Regions from separate parts of the Nocardiopsis eucommiae genome, predicted to be linked through region 1. Evidence: predicted binding sites of a transcription regulator. Region 1 holds the regulator's gene; the other holds the start of a gene.
The links. Region 1 encodes HrcA, which represses chaperone genes, less so after heat shock. Its sites were predicted from a motif close to TTGGCACTCTCNNNNNGAGAGTGCCAA; they were not measured.
Positions count from the first base shown of each region.

Region 1 (4,410 bases):
CGCCCCGGTCCCGTTTGGGCAGGGCCTGCACCACGGTGATCCGGGGTCGGGGCTCGGGTTCGCTCCGGCGCTCCACCACACGGCAGACGAGCGCGTCCTTGCCGACGACCTCGTCGACCTCACAGCGCACGCGCAGGCCGAGACCGTCGGACAGGTCGACGGTCTCGCCCTCGCGGATGCGCCGGACCGCCACGGCGTGGCGGCCCTCCGGACCGTCCAGTCGGATCCGGTCGCCCGCCAGCGCGGCGGTCCCGACCAGGAAGACCGGCGGGGTCACTTGGCTCCGAAGGCGTCGCGGATCTTGGAGAAGAAGCCGCCGTGGCCGGGGCTGAAGCGACCCGGGTTCTGGTCCTCCCCGCGCAGTTCGGCGAACTTGCGCAGCAGGGCCTCCTGCTCCTCGTCCAGCTTGCCCGGGGTCTCCACGTCCACACGGATGCGCAGGTCTCCCCGGCCGCCGCCGTCGAGGTGCGTGACACCCTTGCCCGGCAGGGTGATGACGTGGCCCGAGTTGGTGCCCGGACGCAGGTCGATGTTCTCGGTGCCGTCGAGGGTGTCGAACGCGCACGAGGCGCCCAGCGCCGCCGCCGTCATGGGGACGGTGATGGTGCAGTGCAGGTCGTCGCCGCGACGCTCGAAGGTCGGGTGGGGCTTCTGGACGATCTCCAGGATGATGTCGCCGCGCGGTCCGCCGTTGGGGCCGACCTCGCCCTCACCCGCGAGCTGGATGCGGGTGCCGTCGTCGACTCCGGCGGGGATCTTGACGGTGCGGGTGACCTTCTCCCGGACCCGGCCCTCGCCCGCGCAGTCGCCGCAGGGGTTGGTGATGACCGAACCCTGGCCGGAGCACTGCGGGCAGGGACGCGAGGTCATGACCTGCCCGAGGAAGGAGCGCGTGACCTGGGAGACCTCGCCCTGGCCGTGGCACATGTCGCAGGTGGTCCGGTGCGAACCGGCCGCGGTGCCCTCGCCCTGACACGTCTCGCACAGGATCGCGGTCGGGAAGGTGATCTCCCGACTGACCCCGAACGCGGTCTCGACGAGGTCGAGCTCGATGCGGATCTTGATGCTGCGCCCGCGCCGGACCCGTTCCCGGGGGCCGCGGCCGCCGGGCTGTCCACCGCCGAAGAAGGCGTTCATGATGTCGTCGAAGGCGAACCCGCCCGCGTTGCCGAAACCTCCGGCACCGCCGCCGCCACCTGGGGCGAAGGGGTCCTGGCCCATGTCGAACATCCGACGCTTGTTCTCGTCGGAGAGGACCTCGTAGGCCTGGGTCACTTCCTTGAAGCGCTCCTGGGTGGCGGGGTCCGGGTTGATGTCCGGGTGGAGCTCGCGCGCGAGCCGCCGGTACGCCTTCTTGATCTCGTCCTTGGACGCGTCGCGACGCACCCCGAGAACCTGGTAATAGTCTCTGGCCACTGAGTTACTGTCCTGCCAAAATCTGTCCGACATACCGGGCCACCGCACGGACGGCGCCCATCGTCCCTGGGTAGTCCATACGGGTGGGGCCCACCACTCCGATCTTGGCCAGCGACTGGTTTCCCACGCCGTAGTCAGCCGACACGATGGAAGTGGATCGAAGGCCCTCGTGGAAGTTCTCCGCGCCGATGCGCACCGTGAGCATGGAGGGGTCCTTGGCCTCACCGAGGAGTCGTATGAGGACCATGTTCTCCTCCAGCGCCTCGAGCACCTCGCGCAGGCTGGCCGCGAAGTCGACCGCGGCCAGGTTGGCGGTGCCCGCCAGAACGATCTTCTCCTCGTGTCTCTCCACGAGGCTCTCCAGCAGGACGGAGAGGACCGCGACCGCGACGGGCCGGTCCTCCGGTGCGACCTGGGCGGGCAGGTCCTCCACCGCGTCCGGCACGTCACCGAGGTGTCTGCCCGCGATGGCGCGGTTGAGCATGGTGCGCAGGTCGTCCACCACGGTCTCACTGACCGATCCCAGCCCGTCGATGACGCGCTGTTCGACCCGTCCGGTGTCGGTGATGACGACCATCATGATGCGCTGACCGCCGAGCGGCACCAGTTCCACGTGCTGCACCGACGAGCGGGTCAGCGACGGGTACTGGACGATCGCGACCTGCCGGGTGAGCTGCGCGAGCAGACGCACCGTGCGGGCGACGATCTCGTCGAGGTCCACGGCACCACCGAGGAAGGACTCGATGGCGCGCCGTTCGGCCGCCGAGAGCGGCTTGACGGAGGAGAGCCGGTCCACGAAGAGCCGGTACCCCTTGTCGGTGGGCACCCGTCCCGCACTGGTGTGGGGTTGGGCGATGTAGCCGTCCTCCTCGAGGGCGACCATGTCGTTGCGAATGGTCGCCGGGGAGACACCAAGGGGGTGACGGTCCGCCAACGCCCGCGAACCCACGGGTTCGTTGGTGTTGACGAAGTCCTCGACGACCGCACGCAGGACCGCGAGCTTGCGCTCATCCAGCAACTCGCCACCTCCTGGCACTCCAAGGTCCTCAGTGCTAATTCTATGCCCGGCCGCAAACCGGCACGGCTACCCGCACGCGGTAACACGGAGACGGGGGGTGCTTCTTCCCTGACCGAGCCGCGACGTGCGCCACCCGCCAACGGGATTACCGAGTGTGTCACCAGTAGACTGCACCACCGTGGTTACCAAGGGAACCGGCCGTTACGGCCGCGACGTTCTGGCGGGAGACTGGCGACGACCGAGGAAGGGCGCGGTACGCGAGATACCCCTCAGTCGTGACCTGGTCGTGGAGGACGCCGACGAGACCTTCTGCGGCGCGGTGGTGTCCTGGGACAAGGCCGCCGTGACCCTGGAGGACCGGGACGGGCGCCGCAGGGTGTTCGAGCTGGGCCCGGCCGCCTTCCTCGTGGACGGTGCGCCGGTGACGCTGGTGCGTCCGGCGGCGGAGCCCAGGGGCCCGCTGCGCAGCGCCTCGGGATCGATCGCGGTGACCGACGCGCGGGCGCGCACGGCTCGGGAGAGCCGGATCTACGTGGAGGGCGCGCACGACGCCGAGCTGGTGGAGAAGGTCTGGGGCCACGACCTGCGCGTGGAGGGAGTGGCCGTCGAGTTCCTTGAGGGAGTCGACGACCTTCCCGCCGTGGTGGCGGAGTTCGCGCCGGGACCGGGGCGCCGTCTGGGGGTCCTGGTGGACCACCTGGTGCCGGGGTCCAAGGAGAGCCGGATCGCGGAGCGCGTCCGGGGCGCGGACGTCCTCGTGGTCGGCCATCCCTATGTGGACGTGTGGCAGGCGGTGCGCCCGGGCGCGGTGGGAATCGGGGCCTGGCCCGAGATCCCCCGGGGTCAGCCCTGGAAGGAGGGCGTGGTGGACGCCCTGGGGTGGCGGATGGAGACGGGTGAGGCCTGGCGTCGCATCCTCGGCTCGGTCCGTGGCTACGGGGACCTGGAACCCTCCCTGCTGGGGCGGGTGGAGGAGCTCATCGACTTCGTCACGGGCCCGCACGCTCCGTAACACTAGGATTGTCGCGATCACATGGTCTGATGGGACCCTCGGAACGTCGTTCCCCGTCTCCCTCAGGCCTCCCGGCCTCCGGCCCTCCGCGGTCGTCGGTACGGCCCGACTCGTTCGGGCACAGCAAGCGCCCCCAACAGCGGAGTCGAGGAAGAGCATGAGCGAGACCCCGTCCAGCCGTCCGTCGCCGGACGACGCGCAGGGACAGCAGCAGCCGCAGGACCCCGACCAGCAGAGCGGCGCGCGGCCCGCCGGGGAGACGTCGACCGGCGGTCAGCCGCGGGTGCGCCCCGACGCCGAGACGCTGCGGATGAGCGGGGCGCAGCCCGGGTGGGGGCCGTCCGCGGAGCCCGCCCCGCAGCAGCAGGCCGGCGGAGACCAGCCCGCCGGGGAACAGGGCGCGGCGCAGACGCCTCCGTCGCCCGGATGGGGCCCGCCCGGGGTCCAGGCGGCTCCGCCCGCCCACTCCCAGCAGCCCCAGGCGTACGGCCAGCCCCAGGTCCAGGCACCGCAGCCCTCGGAGCAGCCGGGATGGGGGCAGCCGCACCAGCCGCACCAGACCCACACCCAGGCTCAGCAGCCCGGAGGGGTTACGCCCCACGACCAGGGACAGGTCCAGCCGGGTTGGCAGCAGGCCACCGGCGGCCAACCGCAGATCCATCCCCACGGGGCCCAGCAGGGCAGCGGCGCCCAGCCCGGGTGGGGGCAGCCGCAGGCCCAGGACCCGCAGGTCAGCGGAGCTCAGCCCGCGTGGGGACCACCGCACCAGCAGGCACCGGCCCCGTACCCCCAGGCCCAGCCCGGCTGGGAACAGGCGACCGGCGGGCAACCCCAAACCCAGCAGGTCAACGGGGCCCAGGCCGGATGGGGACAACCACAGGCCCAACCCGCCCACCCGCAGGAGCCCCACCTCCAGCCCGGCTGGGAACAGGCGACCGGCGGGCAGCCGCAGGCCCAGCAAACC
Region 1 is NZ_CBDRIY010000071.1:5,776-10,185, reverse strand. Features, by position in the region: gene ACRWK8_RS26435 (16S rRNA (uracil(1498)-N(3))-methyltransferase) at 1-277, opposite strand, end outside; gene dnaJ (molecular chaperone DnaJ) at 274-1,416, opposite strand; gene hrcA (heat-inducible transcriptional repressor HrcA) at 1,421-2,434, opposite strand; gene ACRWK8_RS26420 (DUF3097 domain-containing protein) at 2,613-3,446, shown strand.

Region 2 (4,410 bases), on a different contig from region 1:
GGTGGGGTCCGCGTCGCCCGCCGGGATGTCGGCCACCACCCGCAGCCTGGTCGGGGCGTCGGCGGTGGCCCCGGCCAGATCGGCCGCGTGCACGGCGTACCCGTCCATCGAGGAGTTGTCGAAGCCCGGCAGGGACACCGGGGAGACGACCGGCTCAGCCAGCACCGTTCCGTGTGCCTGGAGCAGGTCCAGCTCGATCGGCTCGGCTACGGCGACCAACCCCAGGAGGTCGGAGATGTGCTGTTCGACGCTCTTCATGAGGTCCTTCCGGGTCGTGGACGCGCTGGGGGCCTCCCCCGTCACGGGAGGAGGCTCCGGACCCATTGTGACCATGACCGGAGCCGACGTCCCGGACCCGGCCTCCCGGGTCAGCCCCGGAGGCGTTCCTGGCGGTCCAGGAACTCCCGCAGCCAGGGCAGGAGCTCGTCCGCCAGATCCGGGCGGCGGCAGGCGAACTCCACCACGGTGCGGATGTACTCGGCCTTGTTCCCCGTGTCGTAGCGGTTCCCTCGCAGGAGCACGCCGTGGACGCCGCCGCCCTGGTCGGGGCTGGTCCGGGCCAGTTCCTTGAGGGCGTCCGTCAGCTGGATCTCGCCGCCGCGTCCGGGCGCGGTGTCGTGCAGGACGGGGAAGACGGCCGGGTCGCACACGTAGCGGCCGATGATCGCCCAACGGCTCGGCGCCTGCTCGGGGGAGGGCTTCTCGACGAGGTCGGTGACGGTGACGACGTCGGCCTCGTCCGTGGGCTCCACCGCCGCGCAGCCGTAGAGGGAGACCTGTTCGGGCTCCACCTCCATGAGCGCGACGACGCTGCCACCGTGGGTCCGCCGCACCTCGATCATGCGGCGGAGCAGGTCGGCGGACTCGATGATGTCGTCGCCGAGGAGCACCGCGAAGGGGCTGTCCCCCACGTGGGCCTCAGCGCACAGCACGGCGTGGCCCAGGCCCCGGGGCTCGCCCTGGCGGACGTAGTGGACCTGCGCGAGGTCGCTGGACTCGCGGACCGAGTTGAGCTTCTCCTTCTCGCCCTTGGCGGCCAGCGCCTCCTCCAGCTCGTAGGCGCGGTCGAAGTGGTCCTCGATGGAGCGTTTGCTGCGCCCGGTGATCATGAGGACGTCGCTGAGCCCGGCTTCGACGGCCTCTTCCACGACGTACTGGATCGCGGGTTTGTCCACGATCGGCAGCATCTCCTTGGGAGTGGCCTTGGTGGCGGGCAGGAAACGGGTGCCCAGCCCCGCCGCGGGGACGACCGCCTTGGTCACGGCGGCGTCGGTGCGGGGTCGCTTCTGGTCGGTGTCGGCGCTCATGAACGGCACTTTAGGACAGACAACCGCCAGCACGTGGACCGATGGCTTCCCGTGGCCGAGAAGTCCCCGTCGTTTCGGGCGAAGTCGTGGTAACCGCAACCGAGTGTTCACCCCTCGGGGGAGGCGGGGGCCGGGTGCCACACTGGGCTCATGGGTGCCACGAACGAACACGACCGCGACGCCAAGCGCGCGCTCCGCGCCCGGCTGCTCTCCGCTCGGCGGGAGAGGGACGCGGCGGAGCGCTCCCGCGTGGGTTCCGCCGTCCGCGACACCCTCATGGAGCTGCCGTGGCTCGCCATGGGCGGGACCGTCGCCTGCTACTACTCCGTGGGCGGCGAGCCCGGCACCCGTGGCCTGGTCAACGCGCTGTGGAAGCGCGGCACGTACGTGCTGCTGCCGATCTTCCTGCCCGACGGGACGCTCGACTGGGCGGCCTACGACGGCCCCGACGGGCTCGCGTCGGCCGGGCACGGTCTGGTGGAGCCGACCGGGCACCGCTACGGACCGGAGGTGCTGGCCCGCGCCGACGCGGTGATCTGCCCGGCCGTGGCGGTGGACCGCCGTGGCACGAGGATGGGTCGCGGGGCGGGCTGCTACGACCGCGCACTTCCGCTCAGGGGCCCGCACACGCCCGCGATCGCCGTGGTCCACGACGAGGAGTTCGTGGACGAGTTGCCCGCCGAGGCGCACGACCGGCCGGTGGACGCGGTCGTGACCCCGGGCGGCGGACTCCACGTGTTCGACCCGGACTCGGCGGTCTGGCCCGGAGGCGCCCCGGACGGCCGCCCTGGGTGAGGCCCGTGGGGCGGGGGAAGCGGAGCGAGGGGGCGGGTCGCGGGCGGGGACGCGGAGCCGAGGGGATTAAGCCGCCGGGGCGGAGCGTTATGGCTGGCGGTCGTGTCCCGGACCCGCCCCGGTACGCGCGTTCCCCCCGGCCCTCGGCCCGGTGCCGCCCGACCCACGGGACGCTCCGCGCCGCAGCGGTGAGGGGTTGTCGCGGCCGTGGTCGGCGAACGCGTACTATTTAGCAGTCGACGGGTGTGAGTGCCAGCAAGGAGGACCCGGAACAGTGCCTACGTACCAGTACGCGTGCACCGAGTGTGACGCCCAGATGGAGGTCGTGCAGAGCTTCAGCGACGACTCGCTGACGGTCTGCCCCGAGTGCGAGGGTCGCCTGCGCAAGGTGTACTCCGCGGTCGGCATCGTCTTCAAGGGCTCGGGCTTCTACCGCACCGACAGCGGTAAGTCCACCACGAACAGCTCCGCCCTGACCGGTTCCAACACCGACGGCGGCTCCGAGGGCAAGAGTGAGAAGTCCACCGACTCCGCCAAGCCCTCCTCCGACTCCGGTGGCACCGGCACCCCCGCCGCCGCCACCGCCAGCACGGGCGGCGGCGACAAGTCGAGCAGCAAGAGCACCAGCGGCAGCACCGCCGCGACCAGCAGCTGAGCCACCGCACCGTTGACCGTGGCCGCGCCGCCGAGGCCCCTCGGCGGCGCTTTCGTCGTCTCCGGGGTTCCCGGACCCGGCGGGATCCGAGCGCGAATCCGCCCTGTGGACAACCCTCCGGGGCCACCTCCCCCGGCCTAGCGTTGGAGGCATGAGCCACCCCCCGCCCCCGTTCCGGCACCGGCGCGGCCCGCTCCGCCTCCTCGACCGTCACCGCCGCGCCGTCGCCTCGGTCCTGACCGCCCTGGCCGTGGTCTGCGCGGTCCTCGTCCTGCGTCCCCCGCCCCAGCCCGAGGCGGAGGTGCTCGTGGCGGCGAGGGACCTCGACCCGACCGCACCGCTCTCCGGGGACGACCTCGCCCCCGTGGTCGTGGCCCAGCGCTCCGTCCCGGACGGGGCCCTCTCGCCCGGGGACCCCACGGCCGGGCTCACGTTGAACGCTCCGGTGCGCCGGGGCGAGGTGCTGACCGACGCCCGGCTGAGCGACCCTCCGGCGGCTCGCTACGGCGCGGACATGGTCGCGGTGCCGGTGCGGGTCGCCGACGCAGGGGTGGTCGGCCTGCTCTCCCCCGGCAGTCGGGTGGACGTACTGGCGGCCACGGGCGCCGACGAGTTCGGCGGGCCGCCGTCCGGGGCCGGACCGGCCGTCGAGGTGGTCGGGGACCGGCCGGTGCTGGCGGTTCCGGCGGAGGAGGGTCCGAGCGGGGAGGTGGGATCGCTGGTCGTCATCGCTGCGACCAGCGAGGAAGCCAGAACCCTGGCAGGGCACGCGATCTCCTCGCGACTGTCTGTCACGATTCGCGGTTGACCGATGACCAGGGGTGGTGAAAGCTATCCCGGGCGCCCCACCGGGCGCATCCACCACTCACGAACACGTAGGGCAGTTCCATGGAAGGCTTCAAGAAGTTCCTGCTCCAGGGAAACCTGGTGCAGCTGGCGGTCGCGGTCGTCATCGGCTCCGTCTTCGCCGGTCTCATCTCGGCGTTCACCGAGGGGTTCATCACCCCGCTCCTGGGGATCTTCGGCGGTATCCCCACCTTCTCCGACCTCTACTTCGAGATCAACGGCAGCAGATTCCTGTACGGGTCCTTCGTGGACGCCCTGGTCTCCTTCCTGATCACCGCCGCGGTCCTGTACTTCTTCGTGGTCCTGCCCATGGGCAAGCTGATGGAGAAGTTCATCAAGGCCGAGGAAGCCACCACCCGCGAGTGCCCGCACTGCTTCTCGGATATCAACAAGAAGGCCAGCAAGTGCGCCCACTGCACCAGCGAGGTCACCCCGGAGATCGTTTCGTAGGGCGCTCAGGGGCTCGCACGGCCCCCGCCGCGACACACGTGAGGGCGGCCCCGCGGGGCCGCCCTCCGGATCGCCTGACGGGCCGGTCCGAAACCAGCGCGCGCCCTAGCCCTCGTACTCCCAGTGCCAGGGTTCGAAGGGGCTGGACTTCGCCCAGGCGGGGTGGATCCAGTTGTACTTGGCCCCGTTGGTCTCCATCCAGTTCCACCGTTCCGAACGGAAGTTCTGGATGCCGCACCCGAGGTCGATCGCCTGCCCCAGACCGTGGTTACTGGTGCCGGGCACGGCGGCGAAGCCGGGCGGCTCCTGCGCGTAGACGCGGTGCTGGTTCGGCAGGTCGCGGTAGGCGCTGGTGAT
Region 2 is NZ_CBDRIY010000040.1:25,798-30,207, reverse strand. Features, by position in the region: gene glp (molybdotransferase-like divisome protein Glp) at 1-258, opposite strand, end outside; gene galU (UTP--glucose-1-phosphate uridylyltransferase GalU) at 369-1,307, opposite strand; gene ACRWK8_RS21885 (5-formyltetrahydrofolate cyclo-ligase) at 1,458-2,102, shown strand; gene ACRWK8_RS21880 (FmdB family zinc ribbon protein) at 2,377-2,757, shown strand; gene ACRWK8_RS21875 (SAF domain-containing protein) at 2,909-3,565, shown strand; gene ACRWK8_RS21870 (MscL family protein) at 3,646-4,053, shown strand; gene ACRWK8_RS21865 (D-alanyl-D-alanine carboxypeptidase family protein) at 4,159-4,410, opposite strand, start outside.
Region 2: the regulator HrcA is predicted to act here: its motif matches at 2,332-2,358, upstream of ACRWK8_RS21880 (FmdB family zinc ribbon protein).